Regions from separate parts of the Lysinibacillus sp. GW821-FHT14F06 genome, predicted to be linked through region 3. Evidence: predicted binding sites of a transcription regulator. Region 3 holds the regulator's gene; each other region holds the start of a gene.
What was found. The regulator LexA, encoded in region 3, represses DNA repair genes until DNA is damaged. The targets are predictions, from matches to a motif close to CGAACATATGTTCG.
Positions count from the first base shown of each region.

Region 1: AC1RNS_RS16525 (YolD-like family protein) is a predicted target of LexA. The motif match lies at 2,138-2,151, and genes of this name have one in related genera.
Region 2: uvrB (excinuclease ABC subunit UvrB) is a predicted target of LexA. The motif match lies at 2,841-2,854, and genes of this name have one in related genera.

Region 1 covers NZ_JBXAPF010000019.1:25,468-29,798, reverse strand. The annotation lists gene AC1RNS_RS16540 (hypothetical protein) at 190-513, opposite strand; gene AC1RNS_RS16535 (YhjD family protein) at 1,155-1,496, opposite strand; gene AC1RNS_RS16530 (YolD-like family protein) at 1,489-1,827, opposite strand; gene AC1RNS_RS16525 (YolD-like family protein) at 1,843-2,115, opposite strand; gene AC1RNS_RS16520 (hypothetical protein) at 2,339-2,743, shown strand; gene AC1RNS_RS16515 (helix-turn-helix domain-containing protein) at 2,754-3,170, shown strand; gene AC1RNS_RS16510 (AP2 domain-containing protein) at 3,217-3,717, shown strand; gene AC1RNS_RS16505 (peptidoglycan recognition protein family protein) at 3,760-4,331, opposite strand, start outside.
Region 2 covers NZ_JBXAPF010000014.1:53,557-57,887, reverse strand. The annotation lists gene uvrA (excinuclease ABC subunit UvrA) at 1-780, opposite strand, end outside; gene uvrB (excinuclease ABC subunit UvrB) at 788-2,767, opposite strand; gene AC1RNS_RS13955 (IDEAL domain-containing protein) at 3,462-3,704, opposite strand; gene AC1RNS_RS13950 (competence protein ComK) at 3,931-4,331, shown strand, end outside.
Region 3 covers NZ_JBXAPF010000001.1:126,074-130,404, forward strand. The annotation lists gene AC1RNS_RS00565 (prepilin peptidase) at 1-309, shown strand, start outside; gene AC1RNS_RS00570 (gamma-glutamyl-gamma-aminobutyrate hydrolase family protein) at 340-1,062, shown strand; gene AC1RNS_RS00575 (DUF4303 domain-containing protein) at 1,176-1,673, opposite strand; gene lexA (transcriptional repressor LexA) at 1,792-2,409, opposite strand; gene yneA (cell division suppressor protein YneA) at 2,574-2,888, shown strand; gene AC1RNS_RS00590 (YneB family resolvase-like protein) at 2,885-3,550, shown strand; gene def (peptide deformylase) at 3,604-4,182, opposite strand; gene AC1RNS_RS00600 (helix-turn-helix transcriptional regulator) at 4,175-4,331, opposite strand, start outside.

The DNA of each region.
Region 1 (4,331 bases), on a different contig from region 3:
AAACTATAATACTTAAAGGTTTATAAGTAGATTTAGTATAGGGGGCAAATCAGGGGGCGTCAACCGTCTATCATTATTATGATTCGACATTTAACCGCATTTTTAGCTATATAATAGAAGAAAGTCATTTTCACTATACTTACAAATAAAAAAGTTACTCATTTAGTTTATATGAGTAACTTTTCTTTTTTAAACATTTAAACTTTCTTTCGTAACATCAATGCCAAAAGAGTGCAACTCTTTATGAATCATTTGGCTATCCTGTATCCCTTGACGATATACATACTCTTGCATAAAACGTTCCGTTAACTCCCAAATAGCTTCTAATTCAAGTAAGAGGCGTTTTTGTTTATCAGTGTTTAAAGATTTACTTAATAAATCAAATGCAATAATTCTTTTATTCTCTGATTCAATATATTTTTCATCTTTTTTAGCTTTCTCCCATGCTACTTGGAAAATTCGTTCTTCCATGATTTTAATGAATGCTTGTTGGACAATAGTTTGATTTTGCATGATTTATCCCCCTCATTTTTGAAGGACATCCACTTTTATTTACTTTTAATTACAATCGTTTTTGGCTATAATATTGATTAATAACCATTATCGGTTATAATTAGTATTGGTTTATTGAGTGGATGTCACTCGAATTTTTCCACATCTCAAGGTGCAACTTGAGGTGTGTTTTTTTGTTTTTTCACATTTTATTTCAATCATCTCCATTACAGATTTCAGAACAAAGGTTCCCCTTATTTCCTGTTACTTTTATGGTAGCATTGTCAACATTATTTTTAAATGGGTTTCACACCCATTCTAAAAATAAATGTTACTTTTCGTCAAAATACGACAAAATTCTCTTATTTATAGTGTGATAATGGCAATAAATTCGCCATTAAATGTTAAAATTACTTTTCTTACCACAAATCTACGCTTGCATTTGTACAAACCATAAAATGCTAAATTGCCATCCTCTTCTCCATAAGTGTAAATTCTTAAAAATATACATTTCGTTCGAATACGTTCAAAACAACGAATCGCTATAATGTGTAATGTCTCGATGTCCATGCTTTAGTATTCGTGTATTTTATTGAATCTAATCTTGTCTAACTATAAAAATAAGCCACTCACTAATATAAAATGAGTGACTATATGTCGGATTAATTATTCAGGTATTTACTTATCAATTCTTCCACCTGAGTTTTTAATGCTTGCTTGGCATAACGCAGTACTTCATCTTCTCCAGCTGTTTTAACAGTCACATCACTGAAATATTCATCAATTTGAATCCACTTCACAACAGCAATATTTTTCTTAGCCAGGACCCTCTTTTTATTGTAAAAATCGTTTCTAATACTTTTTAATAAGTCCTCTACAATATTAATGTAGACCTTTGACATTTTTAATTTTTCGAGTGATGAATAGTCTTGCTGCAATGACTTTATTGCCATGTCTAATTTTATATACTCGTACAACAAGCTACGATCTTCATGATTAATCATCAGCATCTACCAGCTTTGCATCTTGGATTTCCTCAAATGATATACGTTTAATCGCCATATCTGTATCCAGTAGCAATTCCTTTTTAATCGTATCTGTTCCAGTAATCTGTCCAGTTTCATTGCGTAACTTATTGTCGTCCCATAGAGTGAGTGTAACAAGTTGTCGCATCTTAAAAGCACGTTGAATTGTTAGTTCTATCTCTTCTAGTTCCCACTCGGTTAAATCGCGTTTTTGATCATAATATTGTTCTTGTTTCCATTCTCTTATTTTGACAAGATGCTCAGATAGTAGCATTCCAGACCATTTAATATTTCCACGATCTCTTAACATCACAATCACTCTCCATTAATCCTCAACATTAGAAACACTTAATATATCTAAGAAATGTACTTTATGGACAATTCTGTACTTATCTTTAATGTGAATTAATCTAGTGTTTGCATCCATTTTGCTGACTATACCTAGAAGTGGCGCGTCCTTTTTATAGATTGTAAAAGCTTTGTACATAGATTCCTCTAATGCTTCAGTTAAAGCATAAGCGATTTCTTCAAGGTCCAATTCATCCCTGTCTAGATGCTTTGGTTCTTTTCTTTTTGCCTTAGATTCCTTTTTGGCCATTTTCATCACTCCTCCTTTAAACAGAACATTTGTTTGTTTATATTATAGAACAAATGTTCTGTAATTAGCAATAAAAAAATGATAACGCTCATAAGTTTTTACGATTATCTGGTCATTTCTTTTTTTGATAACTTCCATATTATCCGTTGACGGACTTTTTAAGGTGTGATATATTTATATTAACAAATAACCGACAACGGACATTTAAAGAGGAGGAAGTATGATGAATGTTATGAAAAGAGCTTGGAAAATTGCTAAAGAAGGTGCAGCTAAATTCGGTGGATCAGTAAAATCTTACTTCTCGACTTCTTTAAAAATAGCTTGGGCTGAAACGAAAGAAGCCACTAAAACATACGTTGAGCAAATGAAAGATGTTTATGCATTCGGGTATGAAGTAGACCTTTTACAAATCACATTTAAGGAATGGAAACGTAATACTAACTTACATCGTTTATATATCAATATTGAAACGAATAAAGGGCGTTCTCTAAATACTATATTCATCTCTCTAAAGGACGGCAAGGTTGGTTCACAAGGACGCAACGCTACTTTTCAAGGTCTTGGCGATAAAGTAGCAAAAATTGTTGAAGCACACAGAAATGAAATCATCACTAAATATGTAGTATAGGAGGATAATTGTGATGAACATTTTAGACAATATAATAGATACAAAAGAGGCATCTGAGTTATGGGACCTTTCACAAGATCACATCAAACGCATGTGTAAGTCTGGTGAAGTAATAGCTAAAAAAATAGGCAACAGCTGGGCAATTGATGCTACTCAACCAAATCCGAAAAAATATCGCTTAGAAGGACTGGAGGATAAAAAGATGTATTTAAAACATGTAGACACTGGTGCAGTTAAAACAATGGCTGAATGGACAGAAATTGTAGTTAGTGAATTTACAGAGATATATAATGAGGATGAGTCACTTCAAGAGGATTTTAAAAATGTTCAAGAATATTTAAAGCGGGCTGAACAGCGTGGGCACTTTTATAATGATTTAGTTGAGTGTGATAAAAACGGAAATGAAATCAATTATATAGAGGATTAGGTGTAGATAATCTTTACCCTTTCCTTATACGAAAGTAGGTGAATATATGCAAAAAAGGACGAAGATAGAAATTGATGATCGTTTTGAAAAATTAGTTGTAAAAGAAAAAAGAGGAGCAAAAAGAAGCTCTACTGGTCATCATCAAGGTTTAGTTTATTTGTGTGTATGCGACTGTGGTAGAGAAACAGAAGTTCTTGGGGATAATTTAAAAAAAGGAAATACAACATCTTGTGGTTGTAATGCCGATTATGAAAAATTTAGTGCGAATATGCGTAAAACTCTAAAAGATGAATTGTCTATTGATGGCGTAAAAGTACCTTTGTTAACGAGAAAATCTAAGATTGGAAAATCCGGAGCAAAAGGAATAACTGTCGATTATAACAGAAAAGGCGAGGAAGTTTATGTTGTTAGAATACGGGTTAAAGGTAAAAGTTACTATGGTGGTAGATTTACGAATTTAGAAAAAGCTATAAAAAAACGTAAAGAATTAGAAGATAAATACCACCAACCTTACATTGAGGAATTAAAAAATCGTAATAAAAAATGACCAGGCTCACATTTTTTTGTGATTACCTGGTCATTAAATGTTTTATAACGTTCGTTTCACAACAGAAATAAGTAATCCTAATGCTTCACCGTCCGACATACAATCCACTCGATCACTATGGTCAACCTTCAAAATTCCGCGTTTCTTCGTTTCTTTTAACAAATCCTTTAAATCCTGTTTAGCTGTTGATGTTAGTGTGTTTGTCACTTGTGGTTCCTCCTTCTGTTTAATAGTTGCTATTGGTTTCATAGCCTGTTCAATTCGTTTTAGGAAGCTGTTCCATCGCCCTTCACTCAAAATTCGATGTGGACAGTATTTTCCGTTCCAATCCTGATGTTTTTTCACTCGATCAATGCCCCAACCATACTCTTTTAATAACTTAGCAATGTACTGTACTGCATTCTCTTCAGCTGCAGCATAACGAGCTCCACCATTCTTGCTATAACAAATTTCTACACCAATTGATTTCATATTGCCGTTACCTTTTCCATCACCACAATGCCATGCGTTACGGTTAAAAGGAATGGCTTGGATAACCTCTATATCGTCTACAGCAATGTGATATGATACTTGATTATCGTTAGTTGTCATATATTTAATTTCATTGGCTGCAG
Region 2 (4,331 bases), on a different contig from region 3:
CCCAATAGAAAACCCACATAATGGACAGGCATGATGCTCACTGAATAATAGCTCCTCATGCTTCATGACATCAACAAGAACACGTCCATCCGCTAAACGTAACGCTGTTTCTAAGGAATCACTAAGACGTGCTGCAATGCCTTCTTTCATCACAACACGATCCACTACAACTTCAATGGAATGCTTCTTGTTTTTATCAAGTTCGATGGCATCATCTAAATCTCGTAATTCGCCATCAATACGGACACGCACAAAGCCTTGCTTTTTTAAATCTTCCAATAGCTTTACATGTGTCCCTTTACGTCCAGATACCATTGGCGCAAGGAGCTGCATCTTTGTTCGTTCTGGATATGTCAATAAGCGATCAACCATTTGCTCAATCGTTTGGGAAGTAATTTCAATACCATGATTTGGACAAATAGGCTTGCCAATACGTGCATACAGTAAACGTAAATAATCATAAATTTCAGTTACTGTACCAACTGTTGAACGCGGGTTACGGCTCGTTGTTTTTTGATCAATCGAAATAGCAGGGGATAATCCCTCTATCGCATCAACATCAGGCTTGTCCATTTGGCCAAGAAATTGACGAGCATAGGCAGAAAGAGACTCTACATAACGACGTTGCCCTTCAGCATAAATCGTATCAAATGCTAATGACGATTTCCCTGAGCCTGATAAACCTGTTAATACAACTAATTGATCTCGTGGAATTGTCACATTAATATTTTTTAAATTATGTGCTCGTGCGCCTTGCACGACGATTTCAGTATTTTTCACAAGTCATTCACCCTTCTGCCTTCAATTCAAATATTGTATCGCGAAGCTCTGCAGCACGCTCGAAATCGAGTGCTTTTGCTGCTTCCTTCATTTCTAATTCTAGTGTAGCAAGTAACTGCTCTTTTTCCGCCTTCGTCAGCTTCTTACCTTTTGTGGCCTTCGCTACATAAGTCTCTTCTTCCTCTGCCACCTGTGTCGCACGAATAACATCAGGAATTTTCTTCACAATCGTTTTCGGTGTAATACCATGCTCCTCGTTATACGCCATTTGCAATGCTCGACGACGTTTCGTTTCCTCAATTGCCTTTTTCATCGAATCCGTCATATTATCTGCATACATAATGACATGACCATTAGCATTACGTGCTGCACGTCCAATCGTTTGAATTAATGAACGCTCTGAACGTAAAAATCCTTCCTTATCAGCATCTAAAATCGCCACAAGAGAAACTTCAGGAATATCTAGACCTTCTCGCAATAAGTTAATGCCGATTAGTACATCATAAGTACCTTTCCGCAGCTCGCGAATAATTTCAATTCGCTCTAGCGTCTTAATCTCTGAATGCAAATACTCCACCTTTAAGCCCATCTCTTTCAAATAAGCTGATAAATCCTCTGACATTTTTTTCGTCAAAGTTGTAACAAGCACTCGTTCATCACGAGCGATACGACCTTGAATCTCATCGATTAAATCATCAATTTGCCCTTCAATAGGACGTACGTCAATTTGTGGATCAAGCAGCCCAGTTGGACGAATAATTTGTTGCACCATTTCTGGCGTATGCTCAAGCTCATACGGGCCAGGTGTTGCGGATACATAAATAGCTTGATGTATATGTTTCTCATATTCTTCAAAACGTAAAGGGCGGTTATCTAGTGCTGATGGCAAACGGAAGCCATGCTCAACTAACACACCTTTACGCGCCTGGTCACCATTGTACATTCCTCGAACTTGTGGCAAAGTAACGTGACTTTCATCGACAACCAGTAAAAAATCATCAGGGAAATAGTCAAGTAGTGTATATGGCGTTGCCCCCGCTTCACGCAATGTTAAATGACGCGAGTAGTTTTCAATACCCGAGCAAAAACCCATTTCACGCATCATTTCTAAATCGTAACGAGTTCGTTGCTCTAAGCGCTGCGCCTCTAACAATTTATCCTCTGCGCGTAAAAGAGCTAAACGCTCCTCCAACTCTTTTTCAATATTATCAATAGCTTTTAGCATTTTTTCTTCTCGTGTAACGAAGTGGGACGCTGGGAAAATAGCAACATGATCACGCTCTGCTAGTATTTCTCCAGTTAACGCATCCACTTCGCGAATTCGATCAATCTCATCCCCGAAAAATTCCACGCGGATACAATGTTCATCACGTGATGCTGGGAAAATTTCCACTACATCACCACGTACCCGAAACGTCCCACGTGTAAAACTCACATCATTACGCTCATACTGTACATCGACCAATTTTCGAAGCAACTGATTACGTTCAATTTCCATTCCCGTACGCACTGATACGACCAGTTCACGATATTCTTCTGGAGAACCTAGACCATAAATACAGGACACAGATGCAATAATAATGACATCATCGCGCTCGAATAATGCAGATGTCGCAGAGTGACGCAATTTATCAATTTCATCATTAATGCTTGAATCTTTCTCGATATAAGTATCCGTCTGCGGTACATAGGCCTCTGGCTGAAAATAATCATAGTAGCTGACAAAGTATTCCACCGCATTATTCGGGAAGAACTCTTTAAACTCACTATACAATTGACCAGCTAGTGTTTTATTGTGTGCCATAATCAGTGTCGGTTTTTTGATCTGTTGGATAACGTTAGAGATGGTAAACGTTTTTCCTGTTCCTGTTGCACCAAGTAATGTTTGATGACGTTTACCTGCATGTACACCCTCCACTAATTCCGCGATTGCCTGTGGTTGATCTCCATTAGGTTGATATGGCGCTTGTAAATCAAATGCTTGCACTCACACCCCCGTCCTTTCCTACCAATTTGTACATTTATTTTAGCATAGCAGCACTGAAATTTCGAACATTTAACGAACGAATGTTTGTAAATTGTTTTCTAATTCGCTAAAATGACGGTATATTTACTAATCATTCAAGTAAATTACTGAATATCTTCCTACCCTTATAATAGCCGCTTCATCCAGTTTTCAAGCTCCTTAGCTGAATATATTCCTTTTAATCCCTACTTTACCTTTAATACGGCTATTCACCATAACTTGTGGTTGACTTCCGCTCCGCCAGTGTGCTTTCCAGGGGGCGTCCGATGAGCCGCTTCACTCGCGCTGCTCGCTCCAGGGTCTCATCCAGGACGCTTAATCCCCTAGGAGTCACACTGGCTCCGCTCCAGTCAATTACTATTACAATTAAAAATGTCAACCACATCTTTTGGTGATGAACCTTTAATACCTAGCATGTACTCACGTTTTTTGAGCAAGCAACTACCCTCACCAATTGAGCAAATTCTTCCACTTTACAAGCGATTTCTCTACTAATTGACTGTATTTCTCTTCAACTCTTCTCTTTCTGAGCCACTCTCTCTATTTATTGAGCAAGTACCTATACTTTTAGATTAACAAATGACCAGTTAACTCTTTTACTAATTTGTACACAAAAAATCCCGCCCTCTAATCTTTGGAGAGCGGGTTAGTCATATTATTCACTTGCTGCTTGGCGTAATGCTGTTAGTTCATGTGCGTATAGATGAAATGCCTTTTCATCTTTTTCATCGAGTGCTCTATCTATCAGAACCATGAGCTGCTCTTCACGATGCATACGCTGGATATGATTTAAAAATAAATCCAAATAAATCTCGTTCAATAATTTCTCTGCCTCATCAACTTGCTTTGACTGACCAACGGCTTTTAGAAAATCTGTATACGAATAATATTTATCCAACGATCTCACCTCGATCCTTTTCTAAATTATATGAAAATTGAAATTAAAATGCAATGCTTAAGAACTGAAAATAACTTGGATTAGCCACTAAACTCTGTTCATTTAAAGCAAATTCTCTACACTTTTTCTTCATTTATCAATAGGTTTCACGTTTTATCTATATTATCAAAAATTTATTTTATCCTCTACACTACAGCTATCAATAGAAAAAGGAGGAACTTCATTTATGCAAACAAACTATGTCAATGGATATTTAATGTCTTTCAACACCTATTTACTTGAACCTATCGAGCATGGATCAAAAATCTTCACACGGGTTATCGACAAACATAATGAGCTAATTGTTACTCGTAAACCGATGCACGTACTACGCAAATCTTGTATCTCACTTGGAACAACCTATGAAGCTGCGAAATATTCCGCTAAACGCTTTTTTGGCAATCAGCATAAACTACCAATCGTAGTGGCTTTTGATTATGGTTTCCCATGTATCTTTTTACCAACTTACTCACCGAACTCCATCCATAATATTTGGATTGGTCTTCACGCCATTTCGAATATTATACCGAGTAAATTAGGCTGTATTATCACGCTAAAAAACGATAAACAAATAGAATTACCTATTCA
Region 3 (4,331 bases):
GATAGTGCGCTGGGTGCAGTCGTTGGCTTTGGCATATTATATAGTATTGCTGTGTTGTCAAAGGGAGGTATGGGTGGAGGGGATATTAAATTATTCTTTTTACTTGGGCTTGTATTGGGCACACTACATGCACTCTTAACATTATTTTTAGCCGCTGTTATCGGAATGGTTGTAGGCATTATAGTGTTAAGAACACGGCAGCAGGGTAGAAAGACCCCAATACCATTTGGTCCATCCATTGCTGCTGCGGCTATCGTTGTTTATTTTTATGGGGATGCCTTGATGAATTGGTATCTTGGCTTGTGGTAAGGAATAACTTACAATCTTGGAGGGGATAAAGTGAAGCCAGTTATTGGCATAACGGCCTTTGTGGAGGATGATTTGTCAGCAAGATTAAATGCTGCCTATAGCAATAGTATTATCGAAGCTGGGGGCATTCCGCTAATTATTCCTCTTGGCATAGAGGAGGATGTTGCACAAATTTTGTCGTTGACAGATGGATTATTGCTATCAGGAGGCTGTGATGTCCATCCATTTCTCTTTGATGCAGAGCCAGCACCTAAATTAGGGAAGATACATCCTGAAAGAGATTCCGTAGAGCTTGCTTTAATCGAGGCAGCCTTTATTCGTAATATGCCAATTTTTGGTATTTGTCGTGGTATTCAAATATTAAATGTGGCTCTTGGAGGCAATGTCTATCAGGATATGGAGAGCGAATATCATAGTAAAAAATTATTAAAGCATATGCAGCAGGCAACTCGGGGCGTGGCTACCCACTATGTTACGGTTACACCTGATACATTATTAAACAGATTCACCGAGAAAGAGAAAATTGCTGTAAATTCCTTTCATCATCAAGCAGTTAATGTATTAGCTGAGAAATTAAAGGTAGCAGCCAAATCCAGTGATGGAATTGTAGAAGCGGTCGTACACGAGGACCACCCATTTTGTCTGGCAGTACAGTGGCATCCAGAGGAGCAGGCGATGGCAGGGGATGAAGTATCAAAGAAAATATTTACTGCTTTTATCAAGGCAAGCTTGAAATTCAAATTAGAGGCATAGTGCTTGCAAGGAATCCATATTAAAGTGGATTCTTTTTTTGTAAACCAGCTAAACAAAAGGAAGATGGCGAAAAATCTTCTTCGACATCTTCTTGCTTTAGAACAATAGAGTATTTAATGTCCCCAATTACGCACAAACGCAGGAAGTAGGGGATGATTAGAATTACAACGCCTCGCTGACGATAACTCCAGCATTTCCTCTTCATTATCATCAGTCACCGAAATAAAAACAAAAATGCTTTCGTCAATAATGCCCTCCTGTTTCAATTCATACATCGTATCACACATTGCTTGATGCAGCATTTCTTTATGTTCAATAAATTTTTCATCTTCAATATGCAATACAATATCCAATAATTCACGACTTACCTTTTCGAGCATATCCGTTTCATCGTAATGTAAATATTCATCCTTTAAAAAGCGATAATCCTCGGGGGCATCCTCATAGTTTTGACCAATTTCAATTAGTGATTTTTCAGTTCCCATTGTTAAATAAAGGCTACCACAATCTCCATCTGTCACTAAAACAGCCGCATAAATTTGTTCATCGTATAAGGAGCTATACATTGTCGTATAAGCTTCTTGCACAGCTTGTTTGATTTTTTGTTTCAAATAGATGCACTCCCTATGTAGATTGAATTTTGTTCTATGTCTAAAATTAAGAAAAAGAGGTATATGCTCATCGGGGAACATATCATCCTCTTAAAATCATTCAATAATTTTATATTTTTTAGTGTACACGACGATAAAGGCCTACAACTTGTCCTAAAATAGAAACCTGATCGACAATAATTGGCTCCATTGTGGAGTTCTCAGGCTGTAAGCGGAAATGACTTTTTTCCTTAAAGAAACGCTTAACGGTTGCTTCATCCTCTTCTGTCATAGCCACGACAATATCACCATTATCTGCTGTTGATTTTTGCTTTACAATGACTAAATCTCCATCTAAAATTCCAGCTTCAATCATGGATTCACCCATAATTTCTAGCATAAATAATTGATCCTCACTTGTCCCATAAGTATCTGGTAGCGGGAAATACTCTTCAATATTTTCAATAGCTGTAATTGGAGAACCTGCTGTAACCTTCCCTACAAGTGGGACGTGAATAACATGTTGCTTTTGAATAGAATCTTCTGGCTCTAAAATTTCAATCGCACGTGGCTTCGTTGGGTCACGGCGGATAAAGCCCTTTTGCTCTAAACGAGCTAAATGTCCATGAACCGTTGAGCTTGAAGCAAGTCCAACTGCTTCACCAATTTCACGTACAGATGGTGGATACCCCTTTGCGCGTACTTCTTCTTTGATAAAGGCTAAAATGTCTTCTTGTCTTTTCGAAACTTTTTTCATGATTGCTCACCTCTTTTTTCTTATATTTCTTCTTATTAGATAGTATAGCAGAATGCGAACACTTATGCAAACATAGGTTCGAAAAGTGTTTGACAAAAACGTTTGTTCGCACTATTATAAGAACATACATTCCGAACAAACATTCTAGAAAAGAGGTCATAACGATGAATTGGTTAAAGAAAAATCCGCATATCTCCATTTTATTAGGGGCTTGCCTATTATTTGCAGGATACCTTTACATAACAGATCCTGGTGAGGTGACTTACAAGGAAATACAAGTGGAGCATGGGGATAACCTATGGTCGTTAGCAGAGCAATACCGTGGTAAAATGAGTAAGGAAGACTGGATTAAGCTTGTAAAGGCGGAAAATGAATTACCAAACGTTCAAATTGTTGCTGGTAAATCATTAGTCATTCCAGTGGTGGGAAACCAAGCCAATCCCATAAACTCTATTGAAATTGCGAGAAATGAACAATGATAAATAAACAACAATCAGCCGTCATCTATTGCCGCGTGAGTACAGAAAAAGAGACACAAAGTTCCTCGCTAGAGCGTCAGCAGGAAGAATTAACACGCTATGCCAAGGAGCAGAACTACGATATAAAGGGCATTTTTCTAGATCAGCATAGTGGCTATGATGTGGAGCGAGATGGCTTACTTGAAATGCTTGATTTCATTAAAGAACAGGAAATTAATGCGCTATTTGTCCAGGATGAAACACGCTTGGGACGTGGAAATGCCAGAATGGCAGTGCTGCATTTATTGCAAAAAACGGAAACGGATGTTTTCTCCATGCGAGATGCAGGCCCTGTACAATTAAATGAAATGGATACGATGCTGCTCGAAATATTAGCGATAGTAGAGGAATACCAGCGCAGAATCCATAATGCTAAAATACGACGTGGTATGCGTCGAGCTGTTGAAAAGGGCTATAGACCTGAAAACAATCTATCGAATCGTGGAAATCCAAATGGGCAGGAGCGTAAGGAAGTGCCGATTGAGGAAATTATTACTCTTCGAAACAAAGGCTTTACGTTTGAGGAAATTGCCATGACACTTCGAGGCTTAGGCTTTGATGTTAGTAAGGCAACAGTACATCGAAGATATCAGGAGCATCAGAAAAAGTTGATAAGTGAATAATGTAAGATCAGTGGGAGTTTTGCCCATCCCACTGATGAAATAGGAGAGCGAGATTAATACAAGCTCTCAATCACTACATTATCGGGTAATTTAAATGGATGTTCTTGATTTATTCTGTCATAAAACATAATTCCGTTTAAATGATCGATTTCATGCTGCATTAGGATGGCACCATAGCCGTTAAATTGAAGAATGATTTCTTGACCAAGAATGTCATATGCTTTAACTTTAATTCTTTCATATCGTGGTACATAGCCATTAATCTTCCTATTAACGGAAAGACAACCTTCTCCCTCTGGTAAATAAATCATGTTTAAAGAGTGACGAATGATTTTAGGGTTAACGAGCATATATTCATACATTTGATTACCTTCTTCAAATAGAGCGGCGAACATTCTTTTGCTAAGTCCAATTTGGTTGGCGGATAATCCTGATCCTGGGCGTAATTTATATTTTTTCGAAATGTCTGGATCTTGGCTGTTCCTTAAATATTGAAGCATACATCGTAATACATCTTGATCTTCTTTTGCTACAGGTAACATCACCTCGTTTGTCTTCTTTCGCAAGATGGCAGAGCCCTCCTTTACGAAATCCTTCATGGTAATCATATAATCAGGGCAAAACTTACTCATAAATAAACACCTCGTCAACTTTTCTATTTAGGGCTTTTGCAATTTTAAAGGCTAATTCAAGAGTAGGGTCATATTTGTCATTTTCAATACAATTAATCGTTTGCCTAACAACGCCACATTCCCTTGCAAGCGCCTCTTGTGTCATTCCT